Regions from separate parts of the Methylophilus sp. 5 genome, predicted to be linked through region 1. Evidence: riboswitches for the same ligand, from Rfam matches in the RefSeq annotation. Region 1 holds a riboswitch; the other holds the start of a gene.
What was found. A riboswitch is a leader RNA that binds a small molecule or an ion and turns the genes downstream of it on or off. The one in region 1 is predicted to bind cobalamin.

Region 1 (4,261 bases):
GCGCCAGGTTAACGGTGAGAAATCCTGATTAACATTGGGGCCTCCTCTGTAATCTTTACGATATGTATCTATCAGGTCCTTTCGCAAACCAACTACCAGTTTTAATGTATCAGTAGCATTAAATGCATCCTCAACAAAGAAAGCTTGCTGCTTGAGATCAGCATCATAGTTTTTCAGGATAGCAGTAGTGCTTAAAAATAGGCCAGGAGAGAAGTTAGACACAGGGACATTGTCTGAAGCAGTGTTGCCTGCATTGCTGCTATGAAGAAAATCCGTATGAGATATTTCCCAACCCGCTGCTATGCGATTCTGATGTCCAAACACGGTATCAATTGAGGCCAACTCCATACGGTTGCCATACTGGGTCTGGTCATGTTCGATAGCTAAGAAACTAGTGCGTGTTACTCGATTAGTCGTGGTATTCAGTGCATAGTTTTCCGCGTTACGCCATTCCCGATCCGACTTAAACCAGTATGTCTCATTTTTGAATTTTAATGAGGGGGTGATATCCCATTCAACCTTGGCCCGAGCCCGTGTATCAATGAAGTCCATTTTGTTATTGTCTACATTGAAGTTGGATTTACGTAATGAGCGCGAAATTTTGCCATTCACTAATGGAGAGCCATAGATGGCTGTCGGTGAATCCTCTGCATGGTCAAGAGTAAAACCAACCCGTAGATTTTCTGTAGGGGTGAATAGAAACGACGACATGATTTTTTTACTTTTATAATCGCCGCGATCTATGTACCCATTACCCCCTAATGCAGATGCGTCAATACGAAAAGCACCAACATTACCTATTGCACCTGATCCACCAACACCGGTCCGATAGGCACCCCGTGTTCCCAATCCGAACAAAGCTTCAAGAGATGTTTCCCTGCTGGCTTTTTTCCTGACACTATTAACAACACCTCCGGCCGAACCATCGCCAAATATGACGGAAGCAGGCCCGCGTAGCACTTCAATTTGCTCGTAACCCCAAGTATCTGATGGATAGGTAAGTGTGCCAGCCCCAGTCACAAGCCGAACGCCGTCTTCTGCTTGTGCTACAGAGTTGTTTCCTGTGAATCCACGTGATGAAAAGGATTGCCCATTGCCGGGGGTGCTAATATCAGTAATGCCAGTTGTACGAGTAACGGCTTCTTTTATGCTGATATCTCCACGTTGGCGAATGGTTTTGCTGTCGACTACTTCGACGCTAGCTGGTGTCTCTTTTGCGGTCAACCCCAATCGAGTTGCCGTACTATTGGTTTTATTGAGATTGATTGCTGCCTTAGGTTCTGCAGGTGCGTTAACTACCACCTCTTCTAGTACATCATCTTCTGCGAATGCAGTGCTGGACAGCGCTGCCAATATGGCCACGCTCAAGACCTTTTGTTTAAACATTATTGTATCTTCCCTGAAAACTATTCAAATTAACGTGACCAATCCGTCACGTACTTTGCTAGTAGCAGGATTCAAAGAATGGACAGCCTGATTCATGCCGGTGAGCGACATGACATAACTGCTGTATACGGTGTTATAGATGTGTAAACGATGAATTGATATTCACTTCTATCAGGAGCACCCCGCCCTAATTCGAACTCTGCGACTACACCAAGGCAGGTCTCCTGACTTTCGGGTCACGGTCTATTCGCAGCCTTCCCAAGTGATGGACTCAGTGGCTAGATGAGCGAACAGGCTATCCGATTACAGTTGCGGGGGCAGTTCCGGAATGGTCTCGTAGTAAGTTAAGACGGCACCGGATTCCCTTTTAATCCGCTTGGCTTTGTTTAAGTATTGCCAAGCTGAACCATGGTGGGGCGAGTGTAAGTCTGTAGTACTTTGATGTCAATGCACAAACAAAAACTTATACACCTGATAATCAACTGGCTGAATGGAGTCAATGCTTTACATCAAAAAAAGACCCAAGGCGTTAACCTTGAGTCTCTCTATCAATGGTGGCCCCTCTGTGAGTCGAACACAGCACCAACGGATTTATGCGACGCTCTGCCAGCAAATTATTGTGCTATAGGCTATTTTAGTAAACATCCCGCACGTATCGTTTTTCCTGGGACATTTTTGACACATAGTCAGCGGCATCTTCTGCACTCATCTTGCCGTGCGTTTGCACAATCGTTTTCAAGGCTGCATCCACATCTTTTGCCATACGGCTGGCATCGCCGCACACGCAGAAATGGGCACCTTGTTGCAGCCATTGCCATAGCTGTTCGCCTTGTTCCAGCATGCGGTGTTGCACATAAATCTTGTCGGCTTGGTCGCGTGAGAAGGCGGTATCCAGGCGGGTCAACACGCCTGCTTGTTGTAGTGTCTCTAATTCTTCGCGGTAGTAAAAGTCGGTGGTGGCGTGTTGCTCACCAAAAAACAGCCAGTTTTTACCTGGCGCTGCGGTGGCCTGGCGCTCTTGCAAAAAGGCGATAAATGGCGCGATGCCGGTGCCGGGGCCGACCATAATCAGCGGTGCATCCGGGTTTTTTGGTGGGCGGAAATGTGCTGAGAGTTGTAGAAAAATAGGCACATTGATATCACCTGCGCGGTCAGCCATAAAGGTGGAGCAAACGCCGCCACGCGCGTTGTCTTTACCGTAACGCACGGTGGAAACAGTCAGGTGCACCTGGTTGGGATGTGTTTTCGGGCTGGACGAAATGGAGTAAAGGCGCGGTTGCAGGCGTTTTAACACTGCCAGCCATTCGCTTGCTTCGACTTTGATGGGATATGCCTGTAATACGTCGATGATTTGTTTACCCCATAGCCAGTCTTTGAGGGCTTTGTCGTCGGCCATCAAACTGGCAAGCGCGCTGCTAGCACTGCGCTCTTGCACAAATTTGAGCAGGTCAGGCGTGATGCGGGCAATCTCATAGTGATGTGATAGTGCATCCACTAAAGCGATGTCGCCGTGATCTTTGACGCTCACCATGGTGGAGGGTGAGAGTTTGAGCGCACTCAGCATGTCGCCTACCAGTTCAGGGCAGTTGGTGGGCCAGACGCCGAGTGCATCGCCCGCTTCATAGCTGAAGCCACTATTGGTGAGGTCAAAGCCAAACTGGCGTATTTCTTTCTCTGCGCCGTGGGCATTGAGGCGCTGGTTAATGACTAATGGCGCTTTGAGTGGGTGCTGGCGGGTATAGCCTGAAGGCGTTGCTGCGGCAGTTTCTGCCACTGCTTCATCTGCATCCCCGGCCAGTGCCATGGCGGGTTGCGCCACGCTGGCGGCACTATTGGCTAAGGCAGTCATCACTTTGCCCAGCCATTCGTTAGCGGGTTGTTCAAAGTCCGGCTCACAGTCCACACGATCGCTCAGGCGTTGTGCACCCAGCGCTTCTAGTCGCGCATCCAGTTTACGGCCAAAGCCACAAAATTGATCATAGTTCGAGTCGCCAAAGGCCAGTACCGAAAACTGCGTATTTTGCAGATTTGGTGCATTGTCTGCCTGTAGCGCAGCCCAAAACTGATGAGCATTATCAGGCGGATCGCCATCACCAAAGGTGCTGGTGAGTATGAGCAATTGCGTGGTGGAGGCCAGGTCTGTCACTTTGAAACTGTCCATCTGACTGATATTGACACGACGGCTTTGCGCTTTGAACTGTTCTGCACACTTTTCGGCAAAGCCTTCTGCATTACCGGTTTGCGAGGCCCAGAGAATGGTCATTGGTGCGCTGGCTGGTGCTAGCGGCAGGCCAGCTAAATGGCTCTCAGCAGGCAGCCAACTGCGTGCAAATAGCCCTGCTAATATGCCGTTGACTAATAAATGCTTGGTGGGGGCCAGTGGCGCACCCTCTGGCAATGTAGGGACACCGCCTAGCTTGCGTGATTCTTCTGTACGCAGGCCAGTAATAAATCCCTGTAAATACAACTGCTCCTGGGCATCCAGGGTGATTTCCGCTGGTGCATCCAGGCCAAGCAGTCTGGCGAATGCGTCAATATCTTTCATCTCTAATTCCTTGGCGTGATTGATTGCATCACTGGTACTGATCTCTGCCGGGATGTGTTTATCTGACGTGCGTGGGGCGGAGACGCGTGTCATGGCCACGGCGCAGAATTTGAATTCGGGTTGTTGCGAAATGGGGTCTATGGCATCACTGGTGACGGCATTAATGGTTAAATCATCCCCAAACACATCGTTCCAGTGAAAAGGTGCAAAGCAGTTACCTGCGCGCACGCGGTCGGTCACCACGGCCGGTAATACGGCACGGCCACGCCGCGAGCGAATCTCGACCTGATCTTTGTCTTGTATGCCTAACGCAGCAGCATCTTCGGGGTG
Region 2 (4,255 bases), 1.2 Mb from region 1:
GTCATCACGGTAGCGTAGGCTGGCTTCCACGTTGTCTGATTTCTCAGGTTTTAGATTAGGATTGCTGGTTGCGAAGCCAAAAGAGTCTGGAAAGAACAAGTCGTTAAAAGTAGGTGCTTTGAATGCAGAGCCATAACTACCGGTAATACGCCACGCGTTATTAATGTTGTAACCATAGCCTAAACCGCCAGTCACATTGTTACCAAAGCTTGAGTTGTGATCTTCACGTGCGCTGGCTTGAATAGTATGTGCGCCTATATTCGCGACGTAGCTGGCAACGTAACCTTCATTGGTGCGCTTGGTATTATTGTAAGCCGTCGTGGAGTTCACTTTGTCTTCCAGTTTGTCATACATCAGAGTCAGCACGCCAACTGGCAGAGCAATATCGTTTTGCCAGTTAAATTGGTCTTGTTTTGTTCTAAACAGGCTTCTGCTTTCGCTGGTAAATGGGCCGAGGGCTGCGTAATTGACAGACTCATCAAAGCCTTGGCTGATACGTAAAGTGGAGTGCCAGTTGCTTGTTATCTGATTTTTACTAAACAGCGAGTAGGTGTGCTGTTCAATATCTGCATGGTCAGAAAAGGCCGGATTAAAGGCTGGGGATGTTGCATCGATATTAAACCGGTTGTCGTAGCGGGTTCTGCCTTTGCTGTGCATCAAGGTTAATCCGACTTCATGACCCTCTACAATTGTATGCGACAGGCTGCCAGTCACCGCCAGGTTGCGATAACCATCGTTGTCGTTCAGGTTGGGGTTACGGGTATCCAATGCGGAGAATCCGTTGGTTTTGTTTGCTGAAACATTCACTGCGTACGCAGTATCATTTTGTTTGCCACGCAAACCAGCTTCTGCCAAGGTTGTATCGTAGGTGCCAAAGCCCAGGTTTGCATACGGTTTGAAACCGTCGACACCTTTTTTCGTGAAAATCTGGATGACGCCACCAATCGCATCTTGCCCGTAGAGGCTGGTTAATGGTCCTCTGACGATTTCAATGCGGTCGATCTGCTGGATCGGTATATTTTCAAGTGTTGTTGTACCTGCTGTAGCTGACTGCACACGCACACCATCAATTAACACCAGGGTATGACCGGTATTGGTACCACGCATGAAAACACCTGAGGTTTTACCTGCGCCACCGTTATTATTAATTTCAATGCCGGGTTGGCGTTGCAGCAATTCAATCAATGTGCTTTGACCGCCGCGCTTGATTTCTTCTGCATTAATCACAGAAACATCGGCAATGACCGACTCTTGCTGTTGAGGTGTGCGTGTTGCAGTCACGATGACTTCGTCTAGCGTTGCATTGTCTGCGGCATAGGCGAGTTCGCTTAAAGAAAGGCCGATCAGGCCTTTAAGAATGGCTTTTTTCATTATCTTATCCCTGTGTCATATGCGTCCCCGCATATGGGTTGTCTATCAAGACCAGGGAGTGAGGGAGAATGCGCAAAAGCATTGCTTATACAATAAGCAATGCTAAATACATCATCAGACACCGTCACCCCGCGGTATTGCAAATGGTTGGTTGCGAGGCCGGTCTCCGGGCTTGCAAGTTTTGATCTATCGCCTTCCCAAGCTTGCGCTCAGTGGCATGTGGATAGACCCGCACTTGCTTACCGTTGCGGGGGCAGCACAGGAGTTGTGAACGTGGTTCACGCACCTGTTTCCCAGTTTCACCTTTTCTGTAAGAAACACAGCGAAGGCACCTGACAACTGAGCGCTATTTTAGTCTAAAGCACGTTTTTTTGCCAGTAAGCCAACTTTAGGCGGCGATGCTTAAATTGTTAATTTACTTTGAAAAAACGCGCTTAGCTATTGACCACACTCATTTTTTTAAAAGATAATGGGCTGATGGATGCCGATTTAAAAAGTCTTGAAGAGCGTGTGACGAAGCTAATTGCTTTGTGCGGCCAGCTGCGTGACGAAAATGTTGAGTTACGTCAGGAGGTCACACGGCTGCATCAGGAGTCGCAATCACTCAAGCTGAATATGACCCAAGCCAGCGTTCAGTTAGAGCGATTGTTGTCAGCGTTGCCTGAGGAAGGTCATTAGTCATGGCAAGTAATCCGATTGATATCGAAATTATGGGGCGCGGGCTTAGCGTCACCTGTACTGACGAAGAACGTGACAGTTTGTTGCAGGCCGTGGGCTACCTTGATGGTAAAATGCGCGAAATTCGTGATGCTGGCAAAATGGTCAGTGTTGAGCGGATTGCCATTATGGCAGCACTCAATATCACGCATGAGTTGTTGAATACGCGCAGCGGCGGTGTGGATGTAGGCGATGTTAAAAAACGCATTTCGACCATGCAGCAGCAGATTGATGATGTGTTATCCGGCCAGCATAAGCTGTTGTAATCCGCTTCAATTCACAAAATTTTCATCGTCATTTTTGCTAAATGGCGTATCATAAAAATGGTGTGCTAAGGCGTTGCCTGAGTCTAAAATTCCTTGAACTAGTCTTTGTTATAGGTTTCGGCTCATCAGGTGCTGTGCGATCGCACTAAGTTGGGTGGTCTTTTAAGGCTCCCTTGGCGTGCGAACCTAATGTACCTTAGGCTGTTACCACCTGAACTTTTTGGTTCAGGATCAAGGCTCAGGTAACCCCTTAGCACATCATTCACTCCTTCTCTTTTTTCGTCTCTCGTTACGTTTCAAATAGCTGTCGTTTTAAAAGTTTCTATTGCAATCCTTGATGGATTCATTAAAAATCCAGTAGATTGCATAAATTAACAATTAACACTCAGGGAGTACGTCATGCGTAAGCTATTTTTCTGGTTTTTTGCATTTGTGTTGTTTTCTCAGCAAGCATTTGCCTACAGCGGCATCACTGCGATAGGAGATAGTCTTTTTGACGGTGGTGATCAAGAGACTGCGGTGGTCAGTTATTACAAATTGTTTGGTGGCGGGCAAACTGCTTTGCCTTACAGCAACTATCGTTTTACCAATGGCCCAACGGCTGTTGAATATCTTGCCACTGAGTTGGGGGTAAATTCACCCGCTAGTTTTCAGAATTTTGCCGTGGGTGGCGCAACTACAGCGGATATGCTCACTTTTATGTCGAGTTATTTGAATACGGTATCTTCGATTGATGCTGGACATTTATATGTGCTGGATGGCGGCGGCAACGGCATTGAAACTTTTACTGCACAAGCCGCGGCACAAAATATGATTGATATGGTGGCGTTATTGCATAGCAAAGGCGCGACCGACTTTCTTGTGTTGGGCTTACCTGCGCTGGTTGATGCGCCACGATTCAGCGTGGCTACGCCGGGTGTGGTTCAGTTTTTAGAAGATTACACGAGAGACTACAACGATTACCTGGTTGCGGGGCTTGCAGGATTAGGGTTGCCAACGTCTGCCCGCTTGACTTATTTTGATACCAAAACCGAGTTGGACAATGGCGTGGCACAGGCGCTGAGTAATGGATTTACCAATTTAACAGATGCTTGTTATAACGGCGCAAGCTTATGTGCCAATCCTGATGAGTATATTTTTTGGGATGATTTGCATATCACGACCAAGGTGCACGAGTATCTTGGGCAGCGCATGTTTGCCGCCATTTCTCCAGTGCCTGAGCCTGCGCAAGCGGGATTGCTGCTCGCTGGACTGGTCATGATGCTGGCGCGTCGCAGTCAGCGTCGGCTGCATTAAGCTGCTGGCCGCAAAATATTTTTCTGGCTGATCTGATTATCGTAATGCGTGATACATCAGGTCGGCCAGGCTGACTACTTCCAGGCAACTTTCATCGCAAGACTCCAAAATCACCGGCGGGGCATAACCAGCTTCGCTTGCTTCTAACCAGCGCCGTGCGCACAAGCACCAGCGATTGCCAGCTTTGAGCCCGGGAAAGCCATATTCTGGTCTTGAGGTTGATAAATCATTGCCTTGCGCCTGTGAAAACGCCAGAAATTCATCTGTCATTTCTGCACACACGGTGTGCCTGCCTATGTCTTCCGGGTGAAATCCGCAACAGCCGTCGCGCATAAAACCAGTGATTGGGTGCATGCTGCAGGGAATGAGTAGGGTGCCAAGAACGTTTTTTGCCATGATTGTCAGCTGTACTGTAACTTGGTTTATGATACTGGCATTTGTTGGACATAAGAAGGTTTTCAAGCATGGCGCGTTACTGGTTGATGAAATCCGAGCCCTCGGACGTTTCGATTGATGATTTGGCAAGGTTTCCAAACCAAACGGTGGATTGGTACGGTGTGCGTAACTATCAGGCCCGCAATTTCATGCGTGACCAGATGAAACCA

Region 2: it holds a riboswitch for cobalamin, as region 1 does, so the genes downstream of both, METH5_RS0107345 (TonB-dependent receptor domain-containing protein) here and METH5_RS0101505 (TonB-dependent siderophore receptor) in region 1, are expected to answer to the same signal.

The regions. Positions count from the first base shown of each region.
Region 1 covers NZ_KI911560.1:350,809-355,069, reverse strand. Annotated here, with positions in the region: gene METH5_RS0101505 (TonB-dependent siderophore receptor) at 1-1,386, opposite strand, end outside; cobalamin riboswitch at 1,583-1,812, opposite strand; gene METH5_RS0101500 (sulfite reductase subunit alpha) at 2,021-4,261, opposite strand, start outside.
Region 2 covers NZ_KI911560.1:1,562,564-1,566,818, forward strand. Annotated here, with positions in the region: gene METH5_RS0107345 (TonB-dependent receptor domain-containing protein) at 1-1,371, opposite strand, end outside; cobalamin riboswitch at 1,511-1,722, opposite strand; gene METH5_RS0107350 (hypothetical protein) at 1,813-2,049, shown strand; gene METH5_RS0107355 (cell division protein ZapA) at 2,052-2,354, shown strand; gene METH5_RS0107360 (SGNH/GDSL hydrolase family protein) at 2,754-3,650, shown strand; gene METH5_RS0107365 (DUF2237 family protein) at 3,687-4,046, opposite strand; gene METH5_RS0107370 (EVE domain-containing protein) at 4,115-4,255, shown strand, end outside.